Regions from separate parts of the Anaeromicrobium sediminis genome, predicted to be linked through region 1. Evidence: riboswitches for the same ligand, from Rfam matches in the RefSeq annotation. Region 1 holds a riboswitch; each other region holds the start of a gene.
What was found. A riboswitch is a leader RNA that binds a small molecule or an ion and turns the genes downstream of it on or off. The one in region 1 is predicted to bind thiamine pyrophosphate.
Positions count from the first base shown of each region.

Region 2: it holds a riboswitch for thiamine pyrophosphate, as region 1 does, so the genes downstream of both, thiS (sulfur carrier protein ThiS) here and thiC (phosphomethylpyrimidine synthase ThiC) in region 1, are expected to answer to the same signal.
Region 3: it holds a riboswitch for thiamine pyrophosphate, as region 1 does, so the genes downstream of both, thiT (energy-coupled thiamine transporter ThiT) here and thiC (phosphomethylpyrimidine synthase ThiC) in region 1, are expected to answer to the same signal.

Region 1 covers NZ_NIBG01000018.1:33,174-39,412, forward strand. Annotated here, with positions in the region: gene CCE28_RS16415 (DUF6765 family protein) at 1-949, shown strand, start outside; TPP riboswitch at 1,063-1,172, shown strand; gene thiC (phosphomethylpyrimidine synthase ThiC) at 1,393-2,706, shown strand; gene purF (amidophosphoribosyltransferase) at 2,709-4,013, shown strand; gene CCE28_RS16430 (ArsR/SmtB family transcription factor) at 4,168-4,488, shown strand; gene CCE28_RS16435 (permease) at 4,514-5,437, shown strand; gene CCE28_RS16440 (thioredoxin family protein) at 5,454-5,684, shown strand; gene CCE28_RS16445 (thioredoxin family protein) at 5,753-5,941, shown strand; gene CCE28_RS16450 (ComEC/Rec2 family competence protein) at 5,968-6,239, opposite strand, start outside.
Region 2 covers NZ_NIBG01000007.1:108,158-114,396, forward strand. Annotated here, with positions in the region: gene CCE28_RS09860 (thiamine phosphate synthase) at 1-426, opposite strand, end outside; gene thiH (2-iminoacetate synthase ThiH) at 411-1,514, opposite strand; gene CCE28_RS09870 (thiazole synthase) at 1,514-2,290, opposite strand; gene thiF (sulfur carrier protein ThiS adenylyltransferase ThiF) at 2,303-3,118, opposite strand; gene thiS (sulfur carrier protein ThiS) at 3,111-3,302, opposite strand; TPP riboswitch at 3,455-3,564, opposite strand; TPP riboswitch at 3,605-3,703, opposite strand; gene CCE28_RS09885 (response regulator transcription factor) at 4,010-5,467, opposite strand; gene CCE28_RS09890 (sensor histidine kinase) at 5,471-6,239, opposite strand, start outside.
Region 3 covers NZ_NIBG01000025.1:50,854-57,092, forward strand. Annotated here, with positions in the region: gene CCE28_RS18810 (MerR family transcriptional regulator) at 1-651, shown strand, start outside; gene CCE28_RS18815 (Na+/H+ antiporter NhaC family protein) at 858-2,579, opposite strand; lysine riboswitch at 2,716-2,894, opposite strand; TPP riboswitch at 3,030-3,132, shown strand; gene thiT (energy-coupled thiamine transporter ThiT) at 3,213-3,734, shown strand; gene CCE28_RS18825 (YcdB/YcdC domain-containing protein) at 4,026-6,215, shown strand.

The DNA.
Region 1 (6,239 bases):
TAATATGATTTTTACCATAAATAAAGGAACTGTAGAAGAATATACAAATCATATTAGTCAGACTATGAATATAATCAAACCTAAGAAGAAATTATTTAGAATATACCCATTATTTCATTTTATCCCTGGAGATCCCCTGGCTGTATCTGCAAGAAGGAAAGATGGGAAATTACATATGTTAAATACTACACCAAATAGTACGAATGCTAATAACATATTTGATGCGGCAATTTATAGCAAAAATCTATATAGGATTGGAATAGCTACCCATTCCTTTGCAGATACTTGGGCACATCAAAACTTTATTGGACTTTATGATACATTTAATTCTGTGGATGGAGGAGTAGAAAAGGTTATACCATTTATAGGTCATGCTTCTGCCTATTTTTATCCTGATTGGCCAGCCCTGATTTGGAAAGACAGTAGATTAGTGGGAAAATATATTAAAGTAAATAATAAGGAACGATCTTTGCAAGCAGCAAGGGAAATATTTAGGAAACTTTATTTGTTCTTAAATCCAAATGGAACTGCAGAACATGTACATTGGGAATCTAAAAAATTATTAGAGGATTTAAGTAATGCCATAGGGAAAATGGACCAAGGAAATGACGAAAAAGAAAATCGCATAAAAAGATATAAAGAATTGGCTATGAAAAAAGAGTATGGAGGAGTGGCATTAGAGGATTATAAAAAGGACACATGGTTTGATGAGGTAGTAAATGAAGAAATTTTAGGAATAAGGGATAGGAGTGTAATATCTGTAAATGGAGTTAGTGTAGGGTTAAATAGATATGATCCCCTAACAGATATATATACCTGGAAAAATCCTAAGACTTATAAAAAAAGTCATTGGTATAAATTTCAAGAAGCAGTCAAGTCACACCAAAAGGTGGCCTTTAATATATTAAGCAAGAAGAACTTTTCTTATTTAGATCTAAAAGACTGGTAAAAGAATATTGGCATATGAGACAATGGGGTCTATATAAAAAGTTAAATAATTTTATAATCTATAGACCTTTACAAGGTAAGATAAAAAAAGTATACTTAAATTGTAAAAAATAATATTAAGACAAGGGGAGGCTATAAGGATAGCCTGAGAGAGAAATGTTATTTCTGACCCTCATAACCTGATTTTGGATAATGCCAACGTAGGGATGTTTATATTTAGTATGGGATAATTGTGTACCATTCATATAAAATAGACTCGTTACGAGTCTATTTTTTTATATAAAAATACAGTTTAACCTACTAATTTTATAAATAAATATGTCTATATTTAGTTCTATGTGTATAGTTATTCCATAATTTTAAAATCAGATAGCTTTATGAGAGTCAGCCATAACCCTACCCTTTAAAACTTTAATTATTTAATAAATCATAAGGGGGAGAATTATGAAATATAATACTCAAATGGAAGCGGCTAAAGCTGGTGTAATAACAAAGGAAATGGAAATAGTATCGGAAAAGGAAAATATGGATATACACAAATTAAGAGACTTAGTGGCAAAAGGATTAGTAGTAATACCAGCTAATAAGAATCATGAAAGTATTAGTCCAGAAGGAATTGGTAGTGGACTTAGAACTAAAATAAATGTAAATTTAGGAATATCGAAGGATTGTCCTAGCATAGAAAAAGAAATTGAAAAGGTAAAAATGGCCATAGATATGAAAGCAGAAGCCATAATGGATTTAAGTTCATTTGGAAAAACAGAGGAATTTAGAAAAAAAATAGTAGAAATTTCTCCAGCTATGATAGGAACTGTACCAATTTATGATGCAGTTGGTTTTTATGATAAGGAACTGAAGGATATAAAGGCAGAAGAGTTTTTAGATGTGGTAAGAAAGCATGCAAAGGATGGTGTGGACTTTGTTACTATCCATGCTGGGTTAAATAAAGAAACTGTAAATACATTCAAAAGAAATAAAAGATTAAATCATATAGTATCTAGGGGTGGATCATTAACATATGCATGGATGGAATTAAATAACATGGAAAATCCTTTTTATGAATACTATGACGAACTTTTAGATATATGTAGAGAATACGATGTTACCTTAAGTTTAGGTGATGCATTAAGACCAGGAAGTATAAATGACTCTACTGATGCAAGCCAAATTAAAGAATTAATAACATTAGGAGAACTTACTAAGAGGGCTTGGGAGAAGGATGTACAAGTTATGATAGAGGGTCCAGGTCATATGGCAATAAATGAAATAGAGGCAAATATGCTACTTGAGAAAAGATTATGTCATGGAGCTCCATTTTATGTATTAGGTCCTATAGTTACAGATGTGGCACCAGGATATGACCACATAACAAGTGCCATAGGAGGTGCTATTGCAGCTAGCTCAGGAGCAGACTTCTTATGCTATGTAACTCCTGCAGAACATCTTAGATTACCAAACTTAGAGGATATGAAGGAAGGAATTATAGCATCTAAAATAGCAGCCCATGCAGGAGATATTGCTAAAAATATACCGGGAGCAAGGAATTGGGATTTTGCAATGAGTGAAGCTAGACAAAATTTAGACTGGGAAAAAATGTTTAAATTGAGTATGGATCCAGAAAAAGCAAGAAGATATAGGGAAGAATCTATGCCACATGATGAAGATAGCTGTACCATGTGTGGAAAAATGTGTTCAATGAGAAACATGAACAAAGTAATGGCTGGGAAAGATATAAACATATTAAGAGATGATGATTAATCATGAAAATAGATGAGTTTAATGATAAATTCAAAGAAGAATGTGGAATATTGGGAGTATTTTTTAATAAAAAAGAAAATATGGAAACAAAAGTATACTCAGGCCTATTGGCCCTACAACATAGGGGTCAAGAAAGTTGTGGTATATCCTATAGAAATGATAATGAAATTGAAAATATTAGGAAGATGGGATTAGTAGATAACTTATTTGAAGGACTTCAGATTGATACTAATCTATTGATAGGCCATGTAAGATATTCCACATGGGGGGAGAGTACTATTAAAAATAGTCAACCCCTCCTTAGTAATAATATTAGTTTAGCTCATAATGGAACCCTAACAAATGGAGAGGATATTAAAAAAATTCTTGAAAAAAAGGGAAGAAAATTTAGTACGGATACGGATTCAGAAGTAATATTAAAAGTATTTGAAAAAGATGGTATAAGGGGGATTTACAATAATATAAAGGGTGCATATGCAGTAGTTATTATAAAAGATAATGAATTAATAGCCATGAGGGACCCTTTAGGAATTCGCCCCATATGTATAGGAAAGATCCAGAACGGGTACATAGTAGCATCAGAAAGTTGCGCCATAGAGGCTATGGGAGGCTCATTTATAAGAGACTTAATGGCAGGAGAAGCAATAAAAATAGATAAAAATGGAGTTTCCGTAATAAGAAAAGGAAATGAAGTATGCAATACATGTGCCTTTGAATATATATACTTTGCTAGGGAAGACTCTAAGATAGACGGAATTTGTGTAGGGCAAATAAGAAGTAAATTAGGAAAAATTTTAGGAAAAGAAGACTTTAGTAAGGCTCATATGGTCATGGGAGTGCCAGACACAGGAACTTTACCATCCATAGGTTATGCTGACCAATCTAATATTAAATATGAACCAGGAATCCTCAGAAATAAATATGTAGGAAGAACCTTTATAGCTCCAAAGAATAGGAAAAACAAAGTAAATGATAAGTTTTTTATATTAAAGGATAAAGTAAGAGGAAAAGATATAGTTGTAATAGATGATTCCTTAGTAAGTGGAACTACAAGTAAGGAATTAATAGGTAAGTTAAAAAAAGTAGGTGCTAATAGGATACATTATAGGATAGCTTCTCCTATTATAAGGGGGAAATGTGACCTGGGAATAAATATGAAGAATGAAAATATAATAGGTCACTTTAAAAATCTAGAAGAAATAAGAGATGAAATAGGTGCGGATACATTAAAATATATAAGTATAGATAATTTAATAAGGGTATTAGGGAAAAATATTTGTACGCTATGTTTTACTAATAAAGTATAAAGGGAGATGGTAATTATATCATCTCTTTTTATTTTATGGATCAAAATATTCCACATAAATTAAATTTAAAAGTGGAAAAAAGTAGTTGAAAGTTTATTATAAAGATGATATAACTATATTAGAATATTCTAATATAGTTAAAAGGAGGATATGAATGAATAATTTATATTATGATTTATCTGCTTCCTTTATGAAGGCATTAGCTCATCCCACTAGGGTTAAGATAATAGAGAGATTAAAGGGAGAAGATGAACTTTGTGTGTGCCACATATATGAGGATCTAGAATTAGAGCAATCTAATGTATCACAACATTTGAAAATACTAAAGGATAAGGGGATTTTAGAGAGTAGAAAAGACGGATTAAAAGTTATGTACAAAGTTAAATATAAGGAAACAATAGAAATATTAAATCTAGTAAAGAATATATTGGCAACGGAACTAAAAGAAGCGCAAGAAAACTTAAGGGGGGATTAGGGTGTTAAAACAATTTGCTGACTTCATGGTTAGGGATTTATTTAAATTAAATTTAGAATCCCATTTAGGTTCAAGTGCACAGTTTTTCATATACGATACATTAAAGATTATAATACTTTTAAGTTTTATGATCTTTACCATATCCTATGTGAGAAGTTATTTTCCACCAGACAAGGTTAAGAATCTTTTAGGTAAAATTGGTGGAGTAGGAGCTCATGTTCTAGCTTCTATTTTAGGTGTATTATCACCATTCTGATCTTGCTCTACTGTGCCTATATTTATAGGTTTTGTGGAATCGGGTATTCCACTGGGAGTTACTTTTACATTTTTAATAACGTCACCTATAGTAAATGAAATAGCAATAGGTTTTTTATTTATAACCTTTGGTGCTAAAATAGCAATAATATATACATTGGCAGGGATGATTATAGGTGTTGTGGCAGGAATAGTAATAGAGAAGATGAACTTAACCCATTTGGTAGAAAGTTATGTATATGAAATGCATATGGGAGAAGCAGAAAGTGAGAGATTAGATTTTAATGGAAGAATAAAATTTTCACTTATAGCAGTAAGGGATATTGTAAAGAGAGTATGGTTATATATTATAATAGGAATAGGAATTGGAGCTGCTATCCACGGATATGCACCAGAAGGTTTTATGGTTAAATATGCGGGGCCTAATAATCCTATAGCCGTATTTGTGGCAGTTGTTTTAGGAATTCCCCTTTACTCTAATGCAGTAGGGACTATTCCTATAGTAGAAGCACTAATTAATAAAGGGGTAGGTGTTGGAACAGCTTTAGCCTTTATGATGTCTGTAGTAGCCCTATCTTTACCAGAGATGATTTTGTTAAAGCAAGTAATAAAACCTAAATTAATTGCCATATTTGTGGCAATAACAGGTACTAGTATAATATTAGTAGGATACTTGTTTAACATTATTTTATAGTAAAGGAGGAGAATTTATGAAAATAAAAATATTGGGAACTGGCTGTAAAAATTGTAATACTTTATATGATTATACTTGTGAAGTAGTGGAAAAACTAAATCTAGATGCACAGGTAGAAAAAGTAACGAATTTAAAGGATATATTATCTTATGGTGTGATGAAACCACCTGCATTAGTGGTAGATGAAAAGGTAGTAGTATCTGGAAGAGTTCCTAGCAAAAACGAAATAGAAAAAATATTAAAGTAAGGGGATTGTTATTTATGGAAATTAGATTATATGAGCAAGTGTGTTGAGGACCATCAAAACTTGCTATCATCGTGGATGAGGCTTTAACAAAGCTAAACTTAAATGAAGAATTTGAAATGGTTGGAGATTTAGCTCAAATGGTTGAAGAAGGTGTAACAGAAGTACCTGCCTTAAAGGTAAATGGTAAAGTAATGGTGGAAGGCAGACTACCAGAAGTAGATGAGGTTATGAACATATTAAAAGAAGAGCTAGCGTAAAGTAAAAGGGCCCCTTAAAGGGCCTTTTATTTTGGATAATTATATGAACCTGGTGTTACATTAAAAGTAATCTCATTACCATTAGATGTACTAATTATTGTACCAGATTCGTCTGTTCTATATACAGGTATTCCCCTTAGTCTAAGCCTTTCTATAGTTTCCTTATGGGGATGCTTGTAATCATTTTTCCTTCCACAGGATATGACAGCATATTTAGGAGATACCTCACCTAAGAAGGCCTCACTAGTGGAAGATCTACTTCCATGATGACCTACCTTTAATACATTAGATTTCAAAC
Region 2 (6,239 bases), on a different contig from region 1:
ATCAGTTTCATATACATGACTAGCTAGCAAGTAACTAGCTCCCTTTTCTTCTGCTATTATGGCTTCTTCTAAACTATGTACAGAAACGCCTAAGAGCTTATGCCATTTAGGCTTTTCCTTCACTAAGTCATGAAATCCCATGTGGTATCCGTCTAAATTAATTTCCTTTGCTACTTTTAAATTTCTATTAATAATAAATAATACGTCCTTATGCTGAATTTTGTCTTTTATGTCTTTAGCAATTATAATTAATTCATCATAGGATAAATCCTTTTCTCTCAATACTATAGCATTAACCCCGCCATCTATTGCCTCTTCTATTACATGGCTCAAGGTAGGTCTTTTAATCATATTACGGTTAGTAATGAGAAAAAGCATCTTATGATCTTTTATAAGCCTATTAATATTTGTCATATATGCATCCAATCCTTAAATACAGGTTGATATCCCTTTTCTAGAATACTCTGACTCATTTCTTCTACACTTCTTAGGTCTGCTATTTCAAATTGTGCTTCTCCCTTATTACTAGCACTATGACCTCCCACTTCTGTACTTACTCCTGCCGACATTTTTGTAACTCCTAGGGGTATTAAATTATCCCTAAGAATTGCCTCTTCCCTTGTGGAAATGGTAATTCCTACGTAAGGTAAAAAAATCTTTAAGGCAAGAATATTCTGAACTAGATTTTTGTCACTTACCTCATATACATTCTCAAACACACCTGCATGAGGACGTATGCGAGGAGGAGATACATTAATAGATACATGGGGATATTTATTCTGAAGATAATTTGCATGGACTCCCGTAATAAACCCTTCCATTCTCCACTCATTAAGTCCTAGAAGAGCACCAATGTTTACAGTTCTCATATTGGCCTTACAACCTCGTTCTGGCGCATCTAATCTGTATATGTAATCTTTTTTTGGTCCTGAAATATGTACATTGTCATATATATCCTCATCATATACTTCCTGATAGACAGTAAGACTATCTACCCCAGCATTTACTACCTGTTTATATTCATCTTCATTCAAAGGATATATTTCAATACCTATGGAATCAAAATATTTTTTCAAAACATTAACAGCATCTACTATGTAGGATACTGGTGTAGCCTTTGGAGATTCTCCTGTTAATAAAAGTACATGTTTAAGCCCCTCCGCTGCTATAGCCTTTGCTTCCATTTCTATTTCTTCTAAAGATAATCTTTTTCTTTTTATATGGTTGTCTACATTAAATCCACAATAGGCACATTGGTTTATACATGTATTTGATATATACATGGGTGTGAACAGTAATATGGTTTTACCAAAATGCCCTACTGACAATGAATGGGCCTTCTTTGCCATCTCTTCTAAGAACTTCTCCCCTAAAGGTGATAACAATGCTAAGTAGTCATAAACATTGATTTTGTCCTTATTTAGAATACTATGTATATGTTCCTCAGTAAGATTATTAAAAAATTCTTCATAATTAAATTCCTTAAATTTTGAATATTCATCATAAAAAGCCATTATAATTCCCCTTTATGTAAAAATCCTGTAAGAGGTGAAGAGGCATGAGCATGTTCCTTTATAGGAGCCATTTTTGAAAGATATGCAGTTCTTCCAGCCTTTACTGCCAATGAAAAAGCCTTTCCCATTTGAACAGGGTCCTTTGAGGTGGCTATAGCTGTATTTACTAAAACTGCAGCTGCTCCCATTTCCATAGCCTCAGCTGCCTGAGAAGGCTTTCCAATTCCCGCATCCACAATTATTGGTAAATCAATTTCATCGATTAATATCTGTACAAGTTCTTTTGTTCTAATACCCTTATTTGTCCCTATAGGAGCCCCTAAAGGCATAACTGCTGCTGCACCTGCATCAACTAATCTTCTTGCTGTCATTAAATCTGGATTCATGTAAGGAAGTACAATAAACCCTTCTTTAGCTAAGATTTCTGTAGCCTTTATAGTCTCTTGATTATCTGGAAGTAAATATTTATTATCTGATATAACCTCTATTTTTACCCAATTACCACAACCCATGGCCCTTGCTAGCCTTGCGATTCTAACAGCTTCCTCTGCATTTCTTGCCCCGGATGTATTTGGTAATAAGATAGTATCCTTTGGAATGTAATCAAGAAGATTTTCCTCCTTAGATCCAATATCAACTCGTCTCACTGCCATGGTTACCACTTGTGTTTCACAGTTTTCTATTACTTGAGGAATAATATGTTTACTTGGAAACTTTCCTGTTCCTATAAGTAATCTACTCTTTAGTTTATTTCCCCTAATATCTAATAAATCCATATTTGTCAACTCCTAAGTCTCATATTCGTCTAAAATTATTCTCAGTACAGTATTGGCCTGATGGCTTGCTGCAATAGATACCCGTGGTGCCATAAGACCACATCCTGGTTTTGCCTCTGAAATATCATCACCAATCAAATAAAATTTATCTCTTATCTTTTTTGTCTTTATAGTATTATTTGAAAAATGTCCAGCCATGCCAGATGCAGCCACAATATATTTACTAGTTAGCTTTGATAATGCAATATTTACTAATTCTGCCTTACAAATGGGATTATCGAAGGCCTCCACTATTATATCCACATCTTTAAAAGACTCTTCCATATTGGTCTTATCCAAATAAATATCTCTGATTTCAACTTCTACAAAGGGATTAATTTCACTTATTATTTCTTTTAATGCCCTAGTCTTTTTCATCCCTATGTGCTTTAAAAAATAATGCTGTCTATTTAAATTACTTGGTTCAACCAAATCATAATCTACTAAAACTAATTTTCCTATTCCAATTCTAGCTAGAGCTACGGCCACATTTGATCCTAGGCCTCCTAGACCTGCAATTCCTATACATGCCTTTTCTACCCTTTCGTGCACCCTTGGTGTATGTCTTGAAACAAGTAGTGATTCAAGTTCCTCCCTATCTGGAACTGCTCCTTTAGTTATAAACACAACCCTATCATTTTCTTTTAAAGGTACATCTTCCTTAATAATAAATCCATTTAAAACTACTACATCTGCTTCCTTTTTAATTAAATCCCTAAGAGAAAAGCTAGTAATTCCCTCATTTACACTCATTTCCTTTTCATTTACATATATTTTCAAATCAACCACCTCCCACAAAGCTTACTATCTCCACTTTGTCAGCCTTATTAAGTATATGTTCTTCATACATTTCTTTAGGTACTATTTGAAAATTCACTTCTACAACTACTTTTTCTTCTTTTAAATCTAAACCCTTTAATAATTGTGTAATTGTAACCTTTCCAAAGTCCATCTCTTTGCCATTTATGATCATATTCTTCCCCCTTTTATTTAACATTTTAAATGCTAAAATTTTATATAAACTAAAAAAAGCCTATAGGATAAAATCCTTCATAGGCTTGTATAAAATCCATATACTAAAACTATAATTCTTCATGAATTAAGAGTCTCTATAGTTATGTATATATTAATACAGTATACTAGTCCCTACGTTGGCATTATCCAAATCAGGTTATAAGGGTCAGAGATAACATCCCTTTCTCAGCCCATCCCTATGAGCTCCCCAAATCATATTAAATTAAAAAAAGCTTGCACCTAGGCAAGCTTATAATGAACCTTATTCATTCCTTGCTTCCCTACGACAATATTAATTGTATCAGGTTTTAAGAGTTAGAATTTCTTCTTCTCAGCCCTAAGGCACCCCTAGCAAACTTATTTAACTACTACCAGTATAATCCAACATCTTAAGTTTGTAAAGTTTAAAAATAATGTTTTATATTTGCATATACCAACTATATCCAAATTCAATAAAGCCTGGCTACTTACAAGGGAATATGAATGAAAAATTTTTATAAGGTGGAACATCAGAACATCCTATGTTGTAAACAATTGTGAACCTTCTATCGTGAATATAATATTCGCACTCTATAGTCTGATAGTGACTTACCTTATAAACGTTTTTGTTTATATGACTGCCGTAAGTTCACACTCCCTGAGCATCCGTCTAATCTTCATCATACTCTAATTCTTACTTACATATTTACTAGGTGAAATTCCTGTGATTTTTTTAAACATCCTACTAAAATAGTTAGGGTCACTATATCCTACCCTTCTATATACATCCTTTACTTGTATTCCTTCCTTTAGCATCTTCTTTGCCTTCTCAATTCTTATATGGGTTAAAAACTCTATAAAGTTTTGTCCCGTTTCTTGCTTAAATAATTTACTTAAATAAAAGGTGCTAATGGCAAATTTATATGATAGATCTTCTAACTTTATTTTTGAATCATAGTTCTTTACAATGTAATCCTTTACATTTTCTATTAGATCATTACTTCTACACAATTTCACATAAGTATCTAAATCTACTAATATGGCATTTTTAATAGAGGATTTACTTCTCTTATTTTTAATCATCTCTTTACTATTTTTAAAATAAATCTCATTTTTTTCCATGAAAGCTCCATATTGAAGAAAGCTTACTATTTCATTTATTTCTTCATAAAAATTTAAATCACGGGAATTAGTTTTTTTCATTATATATCCTAGCATTTTTTCAAATTCATTATAATAATTCAAATCAAAGTTTAAAACTTCCTTACATATTCTTAAACGATTTTCATCATTAAAGTCCATGTTAGTATTTATAGTGTTTAGCTTTCCTATAATCTTAATTACATTTTTTTTGATGTCCTCAAAGTAATTATTTTTCTCATACCAATAGATTAATTCCTCATTAATATTATTTTTCAATTCCCTTTCTATTTTTTCTAAACTTTTTTTTATCCAATACTCATCTGCTTCTTCTTCCTCAATTAATATATATATATTGTCATTGTAAGTAGACATTATGGAGTTTACCTTTGACTTGAAGCTCTTTTTTATTTTAGATTCCACAAACTCCCTATTTTTCTCATCAGTTCTAATTCCTATTAAATGGGCCGTATCTATATTAATCTTAAATATATTTTCATTAGTGCATATTTCCTTTATTTTCTCACTGCCACCTTCTAATATAAATGATATTAATTTTTCCTCCACTATACTTTTAATATTTATTATTTCCTCCTGCAGCCTTACCTTTTTGTTAGCTTCTTTTCTTTCCGATTTAATATTTTTTATAATATTTTCTAATACTTCTATTATCTTTTTTCTTCTAACAGGCTTTAGTAAATACTCATAGGCATCTAATGATATACTTTCCTTTGCATATTGAAAATCATCATAGGCTGATAATATGACTATTTTGGTTTTCCTATTCATCTTTCTAATTTCTTTTAGGGCGCTAATACCATCTATTCCTGGCATTTTAATGTCCAAAAAAGCTATATCTGGAGAATTTCCTTGGAAATACTCTATAACTTCTCGTCCATTCTTTGCTTCCTTGACTATGGTTATATCCTCAAAATTTTTCTCTATTATTTTTTTTATACCTTCAATTTCTATTGGTTCATCATCTGCAATTAGCATTTTATACATATATTATTCCACCTTTGGTATTATAATTTTTACTAATGCGCCCTCTTTAGTATTATAAAAAAACAACAAACTTTTATTTTTAAAATAAATTCCTAATCTTTCCCTTACATTTTTCACACCTATTCCAGCATTCTCTTTAGAATACATATATGGATAAAAACCCTTTCCATTATCCCTTATTTCTATTTTTATATAATTTTTTATACTATTGATCCTTACTTCTATTTCTCCCCCCTGTTCTTTTCCTTCTAGTCCATGTTTAAAAGCATTTTCAACTATGGGCTGTAACGATAATAGGGGTATTTTATAGTTTAATAAATCATCATCAATATTCTCTATATATTTTATCCTATCTCCAAATCTAGTCTTTTGTATATATATGTATTGTCTTAAGCTATATACTTCTTCTTCTAAGGTAACTGTAGAATTCACATTTCTAAGGGTATACCTTAGAATGTCTGATAGGGATTCTATTAAATCACAAGTATTATCTGATCCTTCAATTAAAGCAGTTTTAGCAATAACATTTAAAGTGTTAAATAAAAAATGAGGATTTATTTGGGATTGTAAAGCTAAAAATTGTGCTTCCTTTTCCAATCGAGTTTTATTTTCTACCTCACTTAATAAATATTTAATTTCCTTTACCATAATGTTAAAGGAATTAAACAGTATTCCTATTTCATCCTGAGAATCTATTTTAAGATTGTCTACTTCAAAATTCCCTTTAGAAACTTCCTCTGCCTGATTAGTTAAAGCATTTACATTCTGTATT
Region 3 (6,239 bases), on a different contig from region 1:
ACTATAAGTTATTTGAAATTATTAGGAATGTCATTAAAGGATATAAAAAATTATTTAAATGAAGGTCATGTGAAAAATAGCAAAGAACAATTAAAGTCTCACTTAAAATTAGTAGATGAAAAGATAGAAGAATTAAATTACGCAAGGAAAAAAATAATCAATAAATTGAACATAATAGATAAGGCCCTTTTAATAGACGATTTTAAAGTTCATGAAAAATATATAGGTGAAAGAAATATAATATATAAACCTCTAATTAATGGTCAGGATTTTACTGAATTTGGTATGGCCATAAAGGACATATATGAAATGGCCAATGAACATTACCTTGAAGTGAAGGATGAAGTAGGAGTTACTCTGGAATATGAAGATGTTCTAAAGGGTAAATACGAGTCTTTCTCAGGCTTATTTTTATTCACACAGGATGATGATGTGAGCGATATTAAAAAATTACCTAAGGGCAAATATGTGTGTTCGTATCATAGGGGTAAGTACAAGGATACCCATAAAACATTTAAAAAAATGTTAGATTATATTAAGAATAAGGGATATGAAGTTACAGGTAAAGTTGTAGAAATATCTTTAATTGACCTACTTGTGGCTAAAGATGAACGAAATTATATAACAGAAATACAAATTCCCGTAAAATAAAGGACCATGAAATTCATGGTCCTTACAGATTGTAGACAAAGTCTACAAGATTATAGACTTTTGACAAAATTTAAGTTCGAGGCGTGCTGAAACCAAGAGACCGCAGCGTATATAGACATACGTAAGGGTTCTTGGTTTCAGCAACAACGAAGAAATTCGGGTTTGTCAACAGCCTAAAAGGACCATGAAATTCATGGTCCTTAAATTTATGCTACTTTATTTTCAATATTCTCTACTGCATCTGGTACACTTTTTCCAAAGAACTTAACTACTACAAATATTAATATGATAGCTACTGGTAGTACTATCCAAACTGGAATTCCAAGTCCTACAGGAATATATCCAAATAATACGGATATTAGGCCTACGCTTAAAGCATAATATAGCTGAGTCTTAACGTGTTCTAAGTGGTCACATGCAGAACCCATGGAAGATAATATGGTCGTATCTGATATGGGAGAACAGTGGTCTCCAAAGATTGCGCCTGTTAAAACTGCTCCTGCACTCATTACTACATAACTAGTTTCTGGAGATATGGCATAAGCTAGAGGTATAGCTAATGGCATTAGGATACCCATAGTACCATATGAAGTTCCTGTAGCAAAGGATATGATAGATCCTAATACAAATATTATTGACGGTAATAAGAATGCTGGAATCTTATCTGATAAAATTGAAACTAAAAATTTAGCAGTACCTAATTCCTTAATAGTTCCTGATAAGGACCAAGCTAATAATAATATTACTGCTGTAATAACTAATGACTTTGTGCCTTGAACCCAAGTATCAATTGCTTCAGATACGGTAAGAATTTTCTTTCCTACAGCCATGATTATGGCAATTACACTGGCGATTAATGCTGCTTGGAATAAAACTATACTTGCATCAGATGCACCAAAGGTTTCTCTAATGGCCATTACTGACAATGGAGATCCATCTACTGCTGCTTTAACAGTTTCATCTAAATACCCATATCCATTAAAGTAAAAACCAACAAATGCTGCGACTATTAATGTACTTATAGGAATTATAGCATTCCATACACTTAATGTGATTCCTTCCTTTGGTTCTAAATCATCACCTTCATCACAGGACATGGCAGTAGCTCCATCTGGTAATAATTTTCCTGTAGTTCTAGCTCTAACTTCCGCCTTGTGCATTGGTCCAAACTCTTTTAACATTATGGATGTGGCAACTATAAATACTAATATAAGAATGTTATAAAATCTATAAGGTATAGTTTCCATAAATACACCATAGGCATTTACACTTTGTCCAATGGATTCATAGGCGTCTTTTATAAGTCCTATTTCATAACCTACCCAAGTGGAGATAAGGGCAATACCTGCAATTGGAGCAGCTGTAGCATCGATTATGAAGGCCAATCTCTCTCTAGATATCTTTAATTTGTCTGTTACTGGTCTCATAATAGGACCTACGATTAAGGCATTTGCATAATCATCAAAGAATACAACTAAACCTAAAAGCCAAGTTACTAATTGGGCACTTACAGGAGTCTTAGCTCTTTTGGCTAGAGCTTCAGCTACGGCCCTTGCTCCACCCATTTTAGATATAACACCTATAAGGCCTCCGATTGCTAAACACTGAAGGATAATACCTGCATTCCAGCTATCAGCAAGGGAACCTAATATGTGGTTAACAATATTTAAAAAACCGTGGATAATAGCACCAAAGAAATTATTTGTGTTAAGTGCTATTAAGAAAGTCCCGGAGAACACTCCTATGAATAAGGACAGTACCACGTTTTTAGTCACAAAAGCCAATGCGATGGCAACTAATGGTGGTAATAATGTTAATAAACCATATTTGTCTGCATTAGCTTGGGCCACTTCTGGGTCCACAGCTAAAGAGACAGTAGTCATTAATAAAATAAATAATAAAGTAAGTATAAAGACTCTTCTTTTCATTTTTTCTTCCCCCTATTTTGTCTATCCGTTTACTAATTCAAACTTATATTGCTATTGGGGTGTAAAATAAAAAAACTCCTTAAGCTAAGGCTTAAGGAGTTAGAAACACGTCAAAAAAACGTATGATATTTCTAATTCCAACAATAGCCCTCCACAAAGAAAAACTTTGTGACAGTCCCATACATATTCTGTATAGTCCCAACATATGACCTTAAAGCTATCAGTCATACATTTCGGCGAAATTTCCTTTCTCATAACGTCAAAGTTGCTTAACTCAGTTATAATACTAATAAATATCGCACCTCTATTATTGAACTGCAAACGGATTATTTAAATGTATGCTTAATATAATAGTATCTTTTAGAAAATGTGTCAATAGTAAAAATATGAAAGGTCATTTTTGACAAAAATTTATAGGTATGATATTATGGTCGTGAAATTGAATAGTTATGTATTCACTGGGGGTGCCTAAAGGCTGAGAGCAGACTTGATTCTGTAACCCTTTGAACCTGATCTAGTTAGAACTAGCGAAGGGAAGTGTAGTGATTTTTTAATAAAAAACCATGTGCTTTCCAAGTACATGGTTTATTTTGTTTACTAGGCAATTATGTATTTTTTTAGGAGGGGTTATAAATGAAAAATTCTTCAACAAAGAAATTAATTGAAGGTGGTATAGTTATAGCTTTGGCATATGTACTTAGTCTTGTTAAAATATATCAACTTCCCAATGGCGGTTCTATAACAGCTGGTAGTATGGTTCCTATCTTAGTATATGCCCTAAGATGGGGAGGTGGACCGGGAGTTTTCGTTGGAATTGTATATGGTACAATACAATTCATATTAGGTCCTAAATGGTCTTTTCACATAGTATCAATTTTGTTTGATTATAGTGTTGCTTTTGGATTTTTAGGACTGGCTGGTTTCTTTAAGGGAAGTCTACCAAAGGAAATGCTAGGAGTGTTTATAGGTATATTTATGAGATTTGCAGCCCATGTAGTTTCTGGGGTTGTAGTATGGTCCTCTTATGCACCAGAGGGAGTAAGTCCCCTTACCTATTCAATTATATATAATGGTTCCTATTTGATACCTGAAATAATAATTTCAATATTCATATACGGACTTTTACATAAACCACTTAAAAATATGAAATATTAAAATAGGCCCTCTTTTGAGGGCCTTTTTATTGTCTAGGAAAGTTAATTATCATGAAAACTATAAATCAATAAAAAAAGAAGGGGTTGTAGGTGAAGAGTTCCCCTGCCTCTTTGAAGGAGGGTGCTCAGATTGCGGTAGCAATCGTCGAAGGAAACCATAGGGGTTCCTAGCGAAGCATAGGTCGCATGCCTTTTTTATATAAAAAACTTTTTATTATTAGAGTACTATTACATTATTTGTGGAAATATATTACAATGTAATAGGAAATAAAAGGAAAAGGGGATGTTAAATTTGCAAAGAAAGATTATGAGTCTTTTTTTAGTTCTTGTGATGGTATTTTCAATTAGTATGCCAGCCTTTGCTAATGAAGACACAAGTGAAACCAATGTGAAAATATCAAAGGATAAGGCGACGGACATAGGAAAGGAGTTTCTAAAGAATTATTTTGCCACAGAGATTGATGAGAAAAAATTTGAAACGAGAATAGAGTTAGAAAAGAGTTGGAGACAGAAAGACAGTAAAGTATGGAGAATAAGATGGAGAAATCGTAAAGAAAATGGTGGAGTTAATTTTCGTGTTGAAATAGATGCTAATACGGGAATTTTATTGGATTGTACCAAGGATTCTTATGATTATGATGAAAAGATAAGTGTACCATCCATATCAGAAGAAGAAGCTAAGAAAAAAGCTCAAGAGTTTCTTAAAAAAATTCAACCAGGAAAAGTTGGAAGTGTTAAATTAAGAAATGAAGAAAATAGAATAATGAATAGATATGACATTTCTAATTATAGATTTGAATATGTAAGACAAATAAATGGTGTGGAATTTCCTTCTAATGGCATAAATCTAGGGATAGATGGAACAAATGGGGAATTGATAGAATATAGAATAAACTGGGACTACAATATAGATGCACCAAAAGTAGAGAATATAATAGATAAAGAAGAAGCTAGAAAATTGCTAGAAGATGAAGTTGCTATGGAGAAATATTATTTAGGAATTAGGGATGAGGAAACTAGAAAAACTAAAAATATCAAATTAGTATATAGAGCAAGTTATAAGGGAAAGAATGAATTAGATGCTAAAACAAAAGAATTTAAAGAATACAATATAGATAAAAACTTAGAGAGTAAAGATATATCCTTTGATAGAAAACAAGAAATATACAAAAAAGCTTTAAATATTAAAAAAGAGAAAGTAGACAAAGAAAGGGCTGAAGAAATAATCAAAACCCTTTTAAAAGACCTGTATGAAAAAGAGATAGAAATAGATTCCATAGAATATATGGAGAACGTTAATAGATATAGAAATGCTGGAAAGAATTGTTGGGAAGTGGAGTTTAGAAAAAAAGGTGCAGAAAAGTATGATACAGATGGAGGAATAACTATAAACGCAGATACGGGAGAAATATTAAGCGTTAATATTTATAATTACAGACGTGGATCAGAAGAATTTGAACTAAAGTTAACTTGGAATGAAGCATATGATAAGGCTATAGAAGCTATAGAAAGATTTTATCCAGATAAAATAAGGGATATAGATACTAATCAAAACCATTATAAAAGATTAGATGATGATGAAATAGAAAGAGATTATTATTTTCATTTCTCTCGAAAAGAAAATGGCATAGGATTTGATGGTGATTCCATAAATATAAATATAAGTGCACAGGACGGAACAATAGAAGATATCCATATGAGATGGACTGATAATATGGAGTTTCCAAATCATGTTGGGAAAATTTCAGAAGAAAAAGGAAAAGAATTATGGCTTAAGAATTTAGAGTGCAAATTAATATACTCTAAGGATATGGATAAAAAACATAATAAGCTAAACTTAGTTTATGTATTAGAAAATAAAATTAATAGATATGGATTAAACATAGATGCTAACACTGGTACGTTTGTAGATTATTCGGGTAAAGAAGTTAAATTAGATGAAAAACCTAATGTGGATAAAAATCATCCATATATACAAGAATTAAAGGTATTGGCAGCTAAAGAAGTTATTGATATAGATAAAGTCAGTTTAAATAATGAAATAACTTTAATAGATGCAGTGAAAATGTTAACTAAGGCTAAAGGATATAGAGCCTATAGAGCTAATAGATATGAAGACTTAAAGTTTACTAACATATCTAAAGAAGATGAGAACTACAGTATCTTAAAGGGCGCTGTATATTTTAAAATATTAGATAATGAAGCTGTAGAATTTAATAAAGAAAAGAAAGTTAACAATATGGATATGGCTAAGCTTATGGTAAAAGCCCTAGGTTATGAAAAATTAGCTAAGGCACAGGACATTTATGTACTGCCATTTAAAGATGCTAATAAGATAAGTGAAGAAGATAAGGGATATGTGGCTCTTTGTAAAGGTCTTGGATTGATTGAAGGTGAAGAATTTAATCCACAGAAGAATATTACTTACTTAGATATGGCTATAATCATATATAAGTCCTTGGAAAATTTTAAAGAATATTAATAAATAAAGGTGGATGTCCACCTT